2 regions of the Ruminococcus sp. 1001136sp1 genome follow, and region 2 is predicted to be linked to the other one. Evidence: riboswitches for the same ligand, from Rfam matches in the RefSeq annotation. Region 2 holds a riboswitch; the other holds the start of a gene.
What was found. A riboswitch is a leader RNA that binds a small molecule or an ion and turns the genes downstream of it on or off. The one in region 2 is predicted to bind cyclic di-GMP.
Positions count from the first base shown of each region.

Region 1 (7,912 bases), on a different contig from region 2:
TGGCAAGCTTACCACTTTGGTACATCTCAATTATATCATCATAATTCATATCCAGATCGTCCTGGTTCAGCCCGGTATCCTGGATAAACTGTTCCATGCGTTCAAAAGCCTCCGGCCAGACGGTATCATCCAGACCTTCTCTCTTTGTATTATCCGGGTCACTGTAGGTGGTGCGCCACTTGCGTCCGTCTACAGAAGACAATTCTGATGCAGACAGACCCTGCAGTGTTTCCATACAGGTATAATCGTAATAATAGTCTGCAGTAAAGCCACGGATTCCCACCTCGTCAAATGCCTGGCAGGCAGAGACAAAGCTTTCATAATCGGTTGGCAGCGGAATTTCATACTTTTCAAAAAGGTCCTTGTTCACTACAAAACCGTGGGCATCTGCACACACGGGAAGCCAGTTTACGCTGCCATCCTCGTTCATAAAACTGCTGAGGTAGGTATCATAGACAGCACCTGCCTCATTGGTTGTGGAAAGATCCATCAGACTGTCCTTCAGCGGACTTGCGTCATGCAGGGAAAACCGGCAGCAGGTAATAATATCCGGCAATCCACCGTTTTCATCAAGAAACTTATAAAAATCCAGATCATTATTGCCGACTACAAATTCAACATTGATATCCGGAAGCTGTTCCTGGATGTATGGTGCATATTTATCATACAGGCTGGTGCTCCATAAATACACTGTGATGGTTTCTGCATCTTCTTTTTCTGCAATTTTTCTGCCGCAGCCTGACAAAAGTGATGTGCCTGTCGCTATCACCAGAAGTACAGCAAGTAACTTACTCCGTTTTTTCTTTTTCATTATGACTCCCCCTGAAACTGTGTTTCATTAGTTTATAAATTATATTTATTAATAATTTTCCATCAACAGGCTTTGCTATATGTTCATCCATTCCTGCTTCTTTAGCTCTCAGTCTGTCCTCCGTGAATGCATTTGCTGTCATTGCAATGATCGGAATCATCTTTGCATCCTCTCTGTCCAGAGAACGGATTTTCTTTGTAGCTTCATAACCATTCATAACCGGCATCATAATGTCCATAAGAATGACATCAAATTCACCAGGTTTACTTTTTCTGAATAGCTCAACAGCTTCCTGTCCATTCCATGCTTTCGTCACCTCAGCACCTTCATTCTGGAGCATAAATTCTGCAATTTCCATGTTCAGCTCATTATCTTCTGCCAGAAGAATATGCAACCCCTTTATAGATTTTTCTGATACATCCTTCTGTTTTTCACGTTTATCCGCATTCATATCTATTTTGAACGGAACCCGGATCACAAAAGTAGTTCCTGTGCCTTCTTCACTTTCAAAGGTAATGGCTCCGCCCATTTTCTCGACCAGATTCTTTGCAATCGGCATCCCAAGTCCTGTTCCGGCAAATTTTGTGCGGCTTCCTGTGTGTTCCTGTGCAAATGGTTCAAAAATATGTTTTTGGAACTCCTCAGTCATTCCGATTCCGGTATCCCGGCAGACAAATTCCATTGTGGTCATTCCTGGCTGTCCGGCTGGGATTTCCATGCAGCTGATATAGATATGTCCGTTTTCTCTGTTATATTTCACCGCATTGGACAGGATATTCATCATCACCCGTTTCACATACCCCGGACTTCCAATAAAATCCCGGTGTGTGATTTCTTTTTTCTCCCACACGATCCTGATATTCTGTTCTGCAGCCATCTGCTCGATTACAGCAAGTACTTCCCTTGAAATACTGCTCAGATTAAATGGAATCTCTTCCAGAACGATTTCGCCTGACTCCAGCTTACTCATATCCAGAATTTCATTTACCAGTTCCAGCAGCAGGTTAGATGCTTCTTTCACCTTTGTTCTGTATTCCGTCTGCTTTTCCATATCATCTGCATAATAGTCTGCCATATGTACCATGCCGCAGATTCCATTGATCGGAGTCCGGATATCATGGCTCATTCGCTGTAGAAACTCTGTTTTTGCCTCATTGGCTGCTTCTGCCTTTTTTGCTGCTATCAGAAGTTCTTCTTTATATTTTTCATCTTTTTCCTGTTCCTGTTTTCGGTGTGCCAGATTGGTTCTGTATGTCCAGAACCAGAATATACTAAACATCAGAAAATAAAGAAAAATAACGCTTATCACACTTAGTGGAAGGTTATGGAACACTTCTGTATCCGGAAGATACGCATAGATATAATAATCCCTCTGCTTCAGCATAATTCCGTAACATCCGATTCCTTCATTCTTCAAATGGTAAATGTGCTGACTATCTGTATGTCTCTTCATTGCCTGAATAACTTCGTTGTCAGCCGTATTCTGCCCCAGCAAGCTCTCATCATTGCTGGCAACAACAATCCCCTCGTCTGCGACAATAATCGTTCCATCTTTCTGGATACTATAACCATTTAAAAGTCCCTGTATCGTCAGTGTATAGTTTCTGGCAAATTCAGGAGGTGTGTAATAGTAGATTGCCACAATACCCGGTGCATCTTTTCTGGCACAGGCTGCAATATCAATATAGGATCCGTCTTCCCTGGCAAACCGTTCTGAATAAGATCTTTCTTCATATCCGGTAAAATCCATAATAATGTCTTTTTGCAGATACTCCGTAATCTCATCAGTCAGAGACTCATCCGTACTGTATTCGCAGTCCGTCTTTCCCTCTGTATCCAGTACAATGATACCATCCACCCAGAGAGTCTGCAGGTTTTCTTTCAGGAACTCCCGGCTTAGATGACCGCCGTTTTCTTTTTCCGTTTTAATATTTGTACTCATCTGTCTGGCACTTTCAATAGCACGGAGGAGGCTTTTGGATTCCGAAGATTCATTATAATGGGTGTAGGTGGAACACTGCACTTTGACATAATTTACAATCTCTACCATTCTTTTCTCTGCTTCCGTTTTCTCCGCATGAAAGAAATAAAACAGAGAGACTACTGCCACACAGATTCCAATCATACCACCGAGCAGCTGGATTCGTTTTTCTTTTTTCTTTCTCTTAATATCCAAGATCATCCACCTCCAGATATTTCTGGGGATCATCCAGATATTTTCCAATAATTTTCAGGGATGTGCCATCCTGACGCATTTCTTCCAGAGTCTGGCTCATCTGCTCACAGATTCCTCTGTCATCATCTTTTGCAAAAGCGACACCTATTCCAGTGATCATCAAAGGTTCTTCCAGGATACGGAAGCTTGCATCATAATCCTTCATATACTGAACAATCGATTCCTCATGTGCGGCGACTGCATCTACATAGCCTTTTCCCAGAAATGTATAGATCAGTTCCCTGTGTCCTAGGCTGATTAGATTGCCCAGCTTTGGGATTCTTTCATCTGTCCGGTTCAGAAAGATGCCTTCCGGTTTGGTTGTGGACTGGACAGCAAGGTTCTTTCCCTCCAGGTCATTCAGGCTGTAGATATCGCTGTTCTCATTTACAGCGACCACCTGACGGCTTGCTATGTACGGTCCTGCCCAGCGGTAATCGTCAAGACGTCCTTCCATAGAAAAGCAGCCCATGATACAGTCAATCTCTCCGCTCTCTACCAGTTCTTTTTTCTTCTCCCAGTTGATCTGGACAACCTCCACCTGATATCCCATTCTTTTGAAAGCTTCCGTAGCCAGTTCTACATCTATGCCCGTCGGTACGCCATCCTCGTTCAGATAATTGTATGGCGGATAGCTGTCGCTTCCGAGGGTAATAACAGGCTTTTCAGTTTCTTCTTTCGTGTTATCTGTGTTTTTACACCCTGCCAGGGTGACTGCTAAAATTCCCGCAAGCAGAATGCCTGCAATCACTTTTTTTCCTTTCATTTTCTGTCTATCCTAACTATCCTTCTCGTATTTTTCATATCTGATTCCCTGCCATAAAATTATTATTGTTACGTCTATGAAATAACACCGTAAAAAAACACTGTCTCACAGACAGTGCACCTCAGTTCATGCAACTGGCTACCATTTTACAGGCCCTGTAGCTTTGCGTCACAGACTTTCGTCTGTTTTGCCGATTTTCTTATTATAGCTTTTAAAATTCTGCCAAAAACCTATTTTATTATACTCCATTGCTCCACTTTACACAAGAAAAACCTCACCGCTTTAACACTTAAAAATTTAAAAAAAGAACAGCCGATACATATACTCGAACTGTTCTCCTTCTTCCGAAGTCCACGCAGCATTGACATTACTGTTTCCTACTCATTTGTACTCAGATCGTTCCATATCCTTGGAACTTCTTTTTGCTCTTCTGTCAGCTTCTCCGAATTAATATCATAGGTTATTACGTTTTTACTTTCTTCTACGTTTTTGTGAGGCGGCCAGCCTGTAATAGGGCCAACTTCCGGATCTTTTGCATTATTAAAATGCATTCTAAAATTTTTTCCATACACTTGGTTTAACCCCGCCCGGATACAATTGTATTTTTTAGTTCCCTTGCCGCAGCTCCCATAGGATGCTGGCTGTCATACACCAGGCAGATCTGGCGTTCCGGAATTTCATCTTTTAATGGAATCTGTACGATCTCTTTTTTCAAAAGGGAAGGTGCGGCCATTGGCTGGGGCAAAAAGGCAAGCCCGAGCTCGCATTTTACCAGAGGCAGGATCTGATCCGCAGTGGCAGCTTCCGTATCCGGGGAAAGATCCAGGCCATGGGACAAAAATACGCTGTTGTAAAATTTATAGGTCATAGTTTCCCGCCCAAGAGAAATCATCGGATAGTTCTTTACCTCCCGAAGGGAAAGTTCCTGGCTGCCAAGGGCAGTAAAAGTAGTGCCTCCAACCAGAATCTCCTGAAACGGCATGAGCATGATCTGTTTCAATGGGGAATCCACCTCTGCCGGAGTGGAAACTACTGCAAAATCAATCTTTCCGCTTTTAACAGCTTCAATGGCTTCCGGTGTGGAATGGTTGTAAAGCTTCAGCCGGATTCCCGGATAAGTCATGTGAAAACTTTTTAATTTATCCAGCAGGAAAATATTGAGGGCAGTTTCACTGGCACCGATGGCTACACTTCCGTGAGATAATCCGGAGCTGTCTGCCAGCTCCTCTTCTGCTGCCTGAAACTGCTCCATTGCACTTAGCACATGATTATAAAGCCGTTCTCCTTCCGGAGTGAGCTGTACGCCGCGGTTGGTACGGATAAATAAAGTGGTATTCAGCTGTTGTTCCAGACAATTCATGGCCCGGGTAATATTAGGCTGGCTGTTGTTTAACGCCTGAGCCGCCTTGGTAAAATTGTGGTATTTTGCCACATAATAAAAAATCTTATAATACTCGAAGTTAACATCCATAATATTTTTCCTTTTCTTTTGGCATATCATATGTTTATTTCAGTTATATCAATTATAGTTTTTACTTATTTCTACGTCAAGCGTATTATGTACTCGAAAACCATATGGCGTTGTATTTGCCACATGCTTCCCTCTTAAGGTAGAAACTACCACCACCTCCCCTGTATATCGCTTAAGAGGAAAATACCCTTTAGGATGATTTCTACTCCTAAAGGGTATTTTTATAAATAATTATTTATTTAATTTATGAAATAATATAAAACAATACTTAACCGCTCAGGTATTTTCCGGATAAATCCCAATAAACGTTAGAAGCGGAAGTACACGGAAATCATGTAAAACAATTTTCATTTCCCTGGCTTTTTTCCCCTTAACACGAATGATCTTCTGATAGCCAATTACCGTTCCTGTGTAAATACTGTTCCATATTTCCCCTTCTTTAACAAATACCTCATATTTTTCTACTCTCTGGCTATAGCAGACAGCCTCTTTTAATACCAGATACCCCAAATTGTATGAGTCGTCCAGGCAAATCGTTATCTCTACTGGCAGCTCACTGCTTTCAGGCTGATACCATGCTTCTAAAGTATCCTTTGTCAAATTGGAAGCCGGATGCGCCGGATCTTCATTTTCCGAAAAAACATGTGCTGTACTCATTAAATTATGAGCAAAAGATTTCTTTTTCCAGCTTCCAAATTCTTCCAGACGTTTAACATCATTTTTATGAAGAAGTCCGTTTGGCATAGGTGGAATGTTTAACAAAAAGGTTGCATTTCCTCCAACAGCCCCAATATAGATATGAACCAGCTCTTCCAGACTTTTCACCTGATCATCTTCTTCTGGATGATAAAACCATCCAGGTCTTATAGAAGTATTTACTTCTGCCGGATACCAGATCAGATCCGTTTCACCTTCAAGCGCTTTTCTGCTTCCAAGATCTTCCATATCACTGGTAATCCGGCGCATTCTGAATTCCTCATCATCGGTCTGCTGGCTTCTTTCCTGTACACTCTCTGCAAGTGCTGTACGCGCAGGAACAACACTCCACTCAGATTTTCTTACATCGCCAGCTTCATTTCCACACCATCGGATATCTGGCCCGCACACACAGATACATGCGTCTGGCTGATATTTTCGAACACATTCGTAATAGCGATTCCAGTCGTAGACCTGTTTTTTCCCATTAGGTCCTTCCCCACATGCACCATCCAGCCAGACACTGAAAATATCCCCATAGCCGGTGAGAAGCTCAGTCAGCTGTGCCAGATAGTAATCATCATATTCTTTTCCACTTCCATAGCAAGGCTGGTTTCGATCCCATGGAGAAAGATAAATTCCAAATTTCAGTCCATGGCGGCGGCATGCTTCGGACACTTCCCGGACCACATCTCCCCTGCCATTTTTCCACGGGCTTGCTGCAACGCTGTGACTGGTATATCTGGTAGGCCACAGGCAGAAGCCGTCATGGTGCTTACAGGTAAGAATTACGCCTTTCATGCCGGCATTTTGTGCTGCAGTCACCCACTGGTCTGCGTCAAACTCTGTAGGATTAAAAATTTGCAGATTTTCCGTTCCATCTCCCCATTCCCGATTGGTATACGTATTCATTCCAAAATGAAAAAACGCATAAAACTCTGTTGCCTGATAGGCAATCTGGCGGCAGGAGGGAACTATTTTTATTAATTCCTGATCAGTTGGCATATGATTTCTCCTTTTTTCATCCCTTCAACCCGCCTGCACCGATTCCCTGAAGCAGATATCTCTGTCCAATGAGATAGATAATAATTGTTGGGATCATAACGATTACAAGTCCGGCAAACAGGGCACCCCAGTCTGTAGCATATTTCTGCACCTCAAACAAGTTTGCCATACCGATGGGAAGGGTTTTCTTTGCATCTTCCGTAAGAAGAACAAGTGCCAGTGGATATTCATTCCAGAAGCCCATGGCACTTAACATCGTAATGGTCGCAATCCCGGGTTTTGCAAGAGGCACCATAACTCTTAATAACAGCTGGATATTAGTAGCACCGTCAATTCTTGCAGACTCCTCATAATCCCTTGGTACCGCAGACATAAATCCCTGTAAGGTAAAAATACAGAAAGGAAACTGCATAACTGCATAAACAAGACATAATACCGGCAGGTTATTTAATCCGTTCACAGCCTGTAATTCCAGAAACAAAGGAATCATAATGTAAGTAGCCTGCAGAAAAATACAAGCCATGTAGACCGTAGAAATCAGCCTGCTGCCCACAAAACGGTATCTTGCCAGTACATAAGAGATGGGAATGACCAAAAGCAGAAGCAATACAGTGGAAAGCACTGTTACAAATATGGAATTTCCAAAATAAGCGGCAATATTTGCTTTCTGCCATGCTGCCACAAAATTATCCAGATTCAAAGCTGCGGGCAATGCATAAGGATCTGTCAGATATTCTGCATTTGTCTTAAACGCAGACATCAGGTTCCAGAAAAGCGGATACAAAAAGATAACGGTAAACAGAATCATCAGGATTCTGATACACCAGGTTCTTACAGTTTTCATCAGTCTCCCTCCTATTCTTTTTCAGATGATATTTTTTTAGAAATCATTGCAAGGACGATTGCAAGGCCAAGGGTAAACATGGCGATTGCCATGGCATATCCAAA
Region 1 is NZ_JBDPGY010000003.1:182,872-190,783, reverse strand. Features, by position in the region: gene ABHC48_RS04250 (ABC transporter substrate-binding protein) at 1-811, opposite strand, end outside; gene ABHC48_RS04245 (ATP-binding protein) at 789-2,993, opposite strand; gene ABHC48_RS04240 (transporter substrate-binding domain-containing protein) at 2,977-3,792, opposite strand; cyclic di-GMP riboswitch class I at 3,919-3,994, opposite strand; gene ABHC48_RS04235 (hypothetical protein) at 4,170-4,343, opposite strand; gene ABHC48_RS04230 (LysR family transcriptional regulator) at 4,370-5,263, opposite strand; gene ABHC48_RS04225 (alpha-L-fucosidase) at 5,540-6,964, opposite strand; gene ABHC48_RS04220 (carbohydrate ABC transporter permease) at 6,981-7,808, opposite strand; gene ABHC48_RS04215 (sugar ABC transporter permease) at 7,820-7,912, opposite strand, start outside.
Region 1: another riboswitch for cyclic di-GMP. It lies ahead of ABHC48_RS04240 (transporter substrate-binding domain-containing protein); the one in region 2 lies ahead of ABHC48_RS08535 (hypothetical protein).

Region 2 (7,912 bases):
CATTATCCGGAAACAGAGTGTTTATGTCTATTACGTTATGAAATTTTGAGAAGCTGGTAAGCTCTCGTTCTTTGGGATTGATCACCTGTGTGCCGGCACCCTGCTTTACCTTTATGCGTTTGTCTTTAACCAAAAGGTCAATGGCATGCCGGACCGTCGTACGGCTTACCGAAAACATTTTTCCAAGCTCATCTTCTGTGGGAAGATAGGAACCTATGGGATAAACGTTATTATCTATATCGGATTTTAATTTGTTATAACATTTCTTGTATGCAGGAAGTTTTTCCATAATGTTTCCTTTCAAATAAGGTTGTTTAGTAACTTATAGTATATATGTATCAAACAAATAAGTCAAATAATAATTAAAAAAAACAGAAGAACTTATACAAAATGCATAAAAATAAGAGGAGTATCTTGTCAAATAAAACACTTTACTAAAAAAGAAAAACATTGTATAGTAATGTTTATAAACATAATCATGAATTTGAAAATAAATTAAAAATAAAGGAGAAACATAATGACGAAAAAACAGGAATTTGTACCGCGCGAGATAAGAGAAAAACCATTGTATGAACTGGAATCGGTAGAAGATATTCCGGTATCAGAGCTGTATCAGGTTAAGGTAAACGGAAAGGAACAGCGAGTATATCATACAGAATTTTTTGATTTTGTTTCTTTCTTGGATGAAAATGAAAAGGCAGAGGTAGAAGTTACAGTAAACGAACCATTTCAGAAAGCTGTTATCCGTCCTGCAGCTGCACAGATACCATTCAAAGAAGAGGGAAACAAAATCAGCATAAGCCTTCCTGCCGGAAAGAGAATTACTCTTGAACTGGACGATAAACTGGAGTCACCACTTTATGTTCTTCCGGGAAAATACATACCGAAGCCTGAGAATGCCACTTATGTATTTGAAAGCGGAAAAGCCTATAACGTGGGATGCCTTCAGCTTAATTCTGACGAAACTGTTTATATAGAGTACGGAGCAGTTGTAAGTGGAAGAATCTATTCCAGAATGGCAGACAGAGTCCGTATTCTGGGAAACGGAATCCTGTATGGAGGAAACTGGCATGCATGGGATGAAAATGGTGCAGAGCAGCTGATCGTTCCTGTATTGGGTGAGGACATTGAAATACGCGGAATCACACTTCTGGATGGTGGTTCCTGGCATATTGTTCCGGTTGCATGTAAAAATGTTCTGATTGAAGATGTAAATGTTCTGGGAAAAGTGATCACAGGAGATGGCGTCGATATAGTCGGATGTGAGAATGTAGTGCTTCGTAATTGCTTTATAAGGGCAAATGATGATTGTATATCTATTAAGGCTGTGGAATTCCAGGATCCGTCAGGCTGCACAGATGTGAGACATATCCTTGTTGAGGATTGCCTGTTCTGGAATGCAGAATTTGGAAACACACTTGAAATCGGATATGAAACCAGATGTGACGAAATTACAGATGTTGTTTTCAGAAATTGTGATGTTGTACATTGCCAGTATGAGGGCAATCAGTCAGGTGGAGTACTGACAATTCATAACGCTGACCGTGCCCATGTACATGATATTGTTTATGAAAACATCCGAATTGAAGATGCCCAGGAAAAATTTATTGATATTAAAACTCTTGATTCCAAGTATTCACGAGACAGGGAAAGAGGCATGGTAAATGATATTTTCTTTAAAAATATTGAAATTACAGAAGGCACTTTTCCAGTATCCATTATACGTGGCTTTGAGATGAAAAATGAAGTGTGCAGACCTCATGGCTTTTATTTTGACAATGTGGTAATTCATGGAGAAAAGGTGATGTCACCTGGTGAATTACACATGGTTGTGGAATTGTCAGATGAACTGAAATTCCAGTAAAAGGAATTAACAAAGGAGATGGAAGAAAGCATGGATATTTTGCTTGTCGGAACCTATACACAGCATGATGCCCCTGCTGTATTGGAGAAGCAGGAGCTTGGAAAAGGTATCTATCTGATTCCGTATAATGAGATCCTGGGAGATGTTGCAGGAACTCCTCTTATCATACAAATGCAGAATCCTTCCTGGATTTGTCTGGTGAAGAACCGGCTTTTTGCGGTAAGTGAAAGTGAAGATGCTGCGGAAATTGTGGAATATGAAGTAGGGGTTCAGGAAGAAAGGCTTACAGCAGAGAAAAAGGAAGGTCTTCAGATGCCTGGAAAAGCATCCTGTCATATTGAAAAGGATGAAAAATCTGAAAAGGGCTGATTCCAATACGATCGCAGTTATAATAAAAGAAATCAGCAACTCATACTGGGGTGTTATGCTTCATGTATTGGAGCGGGAAGTCCGTGACAGGAAATATTGCCTGGTATTGCAGAATGTAGCAGATGATGAAGACGAAGTTGAGCTTGCCCTTCAGCTGGAAAAAGAGAAAAAAGTCAAAGGAATCATATTTCTTGGAGGTATGTATAATTATGACGAGTCAAGGCTGAGAATGCTGAGAGTTCCGTATGTGATCAGTGGTTCCGGAAAAACAGTTCCGGAGGATACAGGAACTTATCCTAAAAGTGCCCTTGTGACGACTGATACAGAGATTGAGAGCCAGAGTATGGTTGATTATCTGTGCAGCTGCGGACATAAAAGGATCGCCTTTATTACTTCCGGAGATGAAGGTCTTGGAAGATGCCATCTCAATGGCTATAAAAGGTCACTGGAAAAAAATGGACTGGAGTATGATGAGAAGCTTATAATTCGTTTAAAACCAGGTAAAAGAATCTATACGATTGAGAATGGTTATAACTGTACCTGTGAGCTTTTGAAATCGGGGGTGGATTTTTCCTGTATTTATGCAATTTCAGATACTCTGGCGGTAGGCGCCTGCAGAGCAATTATTGACAGCGGCAAAAGAGTACCGGAGGATTATTGTGTGGCAGGAGCAGATGGTCAGGACATTGCGGAATATTATCATCCATCCATCACCACATTGAAATATCCAAGAGTGGAAACTGCCCTGCAGAGCGTCCGTACCTTGTTTGATCTGATCGACCGGAAAAAGGTAGTGAAACGGCAAATACTGAGCGGAACTCTTATAGAGCGGGAGTCTACACGCAAGCTGTAAGGTGTGTTTGTTGCTATCCATTACATCGAAAAGGAATCTGTGAAAATATTTGAGAAGGATTATCATGCGTTACGATCCGCTCAGATATTTTTACAGATTTTTTTGTTTTCGTACTTTTTAGACGGATTTTTGTAAGTTTTAACAAGGGAATTCCGTTGACAAAAGTGACAGTTTGCTTTATTATAAGAAGTGAATAAAAGGCAAACCTGTTGAAAGACAGGGACGCAAAGCCAAGGGTCTAAGGTCTCAAGACTATGACAGCCGGTTGCCGCATTGATATTGATTAGGTAATGTAATATGACAGGAGACGTGGTTCTTCTGTTTGTGGCGACCGTTTATTTAATCTGATAAACGGTTTTTTTATTTCCACAAACTGATGGGACTGATAGTTTCCAGATAGCGGCAAGTCAGTTACATTATGGTTCAAGAAAGGTGTGTTATTTATGAAAGGAAAGAAATTAACAGAGTGGCTCGCAAATAAAAAAGTTGTTTCCAGTTGTGCTGCTATAGCATTGGCAGCAGTGATCGGCGGCGTTTCATTATTCTCAGGAACAGGAGAAACACCTGAATTCCCCAGTTACACAGATCCGATCATGGAGACTTCCATCATAGAAGATGAAACTCCACTGGCTTCCCAGCCGAAGACTACTGTGAAGACTACCTCCAGTACCAAGACAACCAGGAAGACTGTTAAATTAAAAAAGGCTTCCAAGAAGAGCTACACCAAGAAACTGAAAACTAAAACAAAAGTAACCAATAAAACAAATAAATCCGGTAATACAACAGTAGATACCAAGACAACCGTTGTTACCAAAGCAACAGCGAAATACACCAAGAAATCCAAAAAGAAAGTTGTTACATCCAAGATCACAACAACTGTTCAGACAACAACTACACAGCAGGTATCAATTGACAATGAGACCGCTGTAAGCACTACTTCTTCTGGTGCTTCCGCTGCCCAGGTAACTGCAGCAGCAAGCTCTTCACAGAACCAGAGCAAACACGAGGAAAATGTAGCAAGTGTTGCAGGCAAGATGGACAATCGTGTAATTGCAGCATATCAGCAGCTGGGATTTAAGCTTGTTGTTGATCCATCCGTCAACTATTCAGGATATTTTGATGCAAGATCAAGATCTATTACAATGAAGCAGATTGATGATTCTGTTTATCATGAGCTGGGTCATTTCCTTGCATTTATCGCAGGAAATGCAGATAAGACAGCAAGCTTCCAGAGCATTTTTGCAGCTGAGAAGGCAAATGTTACAGCTTTTAATAAAGCCTATGTAACACAGAATGCTTCCGAATATTTTGCAGAATCTGTTAAGGATTACATCCTGAACAATGCTTCCCTGAAGAGTAGCAGACCACAGACTTATGCAGCTGTTCAGAATGCACTGAATCAGATTACAGATGCACAGATCGCTAAGATCCAGAAGATTTATGGAGCGTTCTGGAACTAATGATTTTAAAGATGACCGGCACCCGGAGAAATATCTCCGGGTGTTTTACTGTGGATACCACAGGCGCGGGAAAATAGTGTTTTATAAAAAGGTAAGTGACAGATAGTACTTACCTTTTTGTCACCGGGAGAGCCGTAATCTTATATATGTCGAGTTACTGTTCACTGGTAACATTCCGCGAGGTGTTTTTTGTGAACAAAATTCACAGAAAACCCGAGAATTAAGTTTGCGCAGCAAACGCTACTTCTTGTGCTTGTCACAAGAAGGTTCGTCTTTCTGTGCATCGCGAAGCGTGTTACTGGTCACGGAGTGAACAGTAACTATGTCGAAGAGTCTGGATATGTGTCGACAGAAAATTCTTGCAATGAAAAACCTTAGGTGTGTATAATACAAAACAAAGGTTATCACTTTCTTGCAGGCAGGGATAGATATATTGGGGTCACTGGTCCTAAGTGAACAGTAATATATATTTGGAATGGATGTAGACACGGCGCCTGAAATGTGTTAGAATCAACTTTAATAAGTTTTTTGAAGGATGTTTTTATAATTCAGTATATAGCTTCTGTCTAATCAGACATTTGTATCCCGTTAAATCAAAATTGAAATGTGTTTTAGAATTGTATTAGTCGAAGAGGTAGATGATTGATGAAAGAAAAGTATGAATCATTATCCCTGGCTACGCTGAAAGACTTGGCAAAAGCCAGAGGACTGAAGGGCATTTCTACTATGAGAAAGCCTGAATTAATTGAACGTATGCTGGAAGAGGACAGGAAAGAACAGACTGCAGAAAATGAGCAGACTATTTCCGGAACAGCAGAAGAGAATACCATACCTGCAAGACCAGAGCCTGTGGCAGCAGAAAAAACAGAAAATACGGGAAGTGTTTCTTCACCGGAGAGAAGAGAAGCACCAACCAGATCCCGTACCATTATACGGCGTAATCCTGAGTACCGCAGCAATAATTATGGCAGAAATGAAAATGCAGGACGCCAGAACAGTTATAATGGGGAAAACAGACCGGAGAACTTCGTGAAGCGCACTCCTGTAGCGAAACCTGTAGAAGTGGTTCCGCCAGCCGAATTAAGACCTGAGGAAACGGAACAGCCCCGTACAGGCGCAGCCAGTGAGAACCGTACAGAAGAGGATGTAAGCAACGCTTACAGTGTTCCGGCTGAAACGGTCCAGCTTGACAGTGGCGAAAAGGCCAATGGAATTCTGGAGGTTATGCCGGATGGGTTTGGATTTATCCGAAGTGAGAATTATCTTCCGGGAGAAAATGATATCTATGTTTCTCCGTCACAGATCCGCAGATTCAATCTGAAGACAGGGGATATTATTCAGGGAAATATCCGTATTAAAACACAGGGGGAGAAATTCAGTGCCCTTTTGTATGTGACGTCTATCAATGGTTTCCATCCAAGTGAGGGACAGAAGAGATACAATTTTGAAAATATGACCCCAATCTTCCCAGATGAACGTCTGATCATGGAGCGGCCTGGCGGAACTACTGCCATGCGTATCGTAGATCTGATCAGCCCTATCGGAAAGGGACAGCGTGGTATGATCGTTTCCCCGCCTAAGGCAGGTAAAACTACTTTGCTCAAGGATGTTGCGAAATCTATTCTTAAGAATAACAAGGATATGCATCTGATCATTCTTCTTATTGATGAACGTCCTGAGGAAGTTACCGATATCAGGGAAGCAATACAGGGACCGAACGTGGAAGTTATTTATTCCACATTTGATGAGCTTCCGGAGCATCATAAGCGTGTATCCGAGATGGTTGTAGAGCGTGCACGCCGCCTTGTAGAACATAAGCAGGATGTTGTGATCCTTCTGGATTCCATTACCAGACTGGCAAGAGCCTATAACCTGGTTGTTCCCCCAAGTGGAAGAACTCTGTCAGGAGGTCTTGATCCGGGAGCACTTCATATGCCGAAGCGCTTTTTTGGTGCAGCACGTAATATGCGTGAGGGAGGAAGCCTTACCATTCTGGCCACTGCACTGGTTGACACCGGAAGCAAAATGGACGACGTTATTTACGAAGAATTCAAGGGAACCGGCAATATGGAGCTTGTTCTTGACCGCAAGCTTCAGGAGAAACGGGTTTTCCCGGCCATCGACATTCAGAAATCCGGTACCAGACGAGAAGATCTGCTTTTGAGCAAAGACGAGCAGGAAGCTGTATATATTATGCGAAAGGCTCTTAACGGAATGAAGTCTGATGAGGCAGTGGAACAGATCCTGAACATGTTTGCACGTACTGCAAATAATGCTGAATTTGTGCAAATGGTAAAAAAACAGAAATTGTAATGTTCACAAAAAACACCGTGCAGAATATTATCTGGGATTAGTTTTAGAAATTTTTATAAATAACTTGCATTTCTCATAACGCCATGCTATAATCAGTAGGCTGTGTAAAGTGTGAATTCGTCAGATTCAACGCAAATAAAATAGAATAAATATAGAGAGGTGAAAATCATGAGAGAAGGAATCCATCCGAATTACTATCAGGCAACTGTAACCTGCAACTGCGGTAATACTTTTGTAACAGGATCTACCAAGCAGGATATCCACGTAGAAATCTGCTCCAAATGTCATCCGTTCTATACAGGACAGCAGAAAGCTACTCAGGCTCGCGGACGTATCAATAAGTTCAACGAGAGATATGGCCTGAATAAATAATTTGAATATTACTGAATGAGAAGGTTGAGGTTGGGAAATCTCAACCTTTCTTTGTAATTTGACTGAATTTATGAGACGGAGGATAAAATGAAACCATCTAACATCGGTGGACAAGCTGTAATGGAGGGCATTATGATGCGTCATAAGGACAAATATTCCATTGCAGTGCGCCGTCCTGATAAAGAAATTGAAGTAAAGGTTGAAGATTACAAATGTATCTTTGGCAAGGCAAAGATCTGGCGCAAGCCCGTTATCCGCGGAATGGTCAGCTTCATCGATTCTCTGGTAACAGGAACTAAATGCCTGATGTATTCAGCAGAGATTGCAGGTGATGAGGAGGATGAGGAAGAGACTAAGAAGAATGCAGCTCTTTCTCCGGAGGAAATGGAGGCTAAGAAGAAAAAAGAGGACAGGGCATTTAAGGTTTTACTTTATGCGACAGTAGCTGTTTCTATAGTGGTTTCTATTGCCGCATTTATGCTTCTGCCTTATGCGCTGGCAAGCCTTTGCCGTAAGGTAGGTGCTTCCGAGGTGATAGTTACTATTGTGGAAGCATTTGTGAAGCTGGGCTTATTTATGGGATATATGCTTTTGATTTCCAGAATGAAGGATATCCAGAGAACCTTTATGTATCATGGAGCAGAGCATAAATGTATTAACTGTGTGGAGAATGGCAAGCCA
Region 2 is NZ_JBDPGY010000008.1:39,240-47,151, reverse strand. Features, by position in the region: gene ABHC48_RS08555 (GntR family transcriptional regulator) at 1-289, opposite strand, end outside; gene ABHC48_RS08550 (glycosyl hydrolase family 28 protein) at 518-1,864, shown strand; gene ABHC48_RS08545 (beta-propeller fold lactonase family protein) at 1,895-2,233, shown strand; gene ABHC48_RS08540 (substrate-binding domain-containing protein) at 2,211-3,086, shown strand; cyclic di-GMP riboswitch class I at 3,276-3,359, shown strand; gene ABHC48_RS08535 (hypothetical protein) at 3,530-4,546, shown strand; gene rho (transcription termination factor Rho) at 5,192-6,859, shown strand; gene rpmE (50S ribosomal protein L31) at 7,028-7,231, shown strand; gene ABHC48_RS08520 (DUF1385 domain-containing protein) at 7,319-7,912, shown strand, end outside.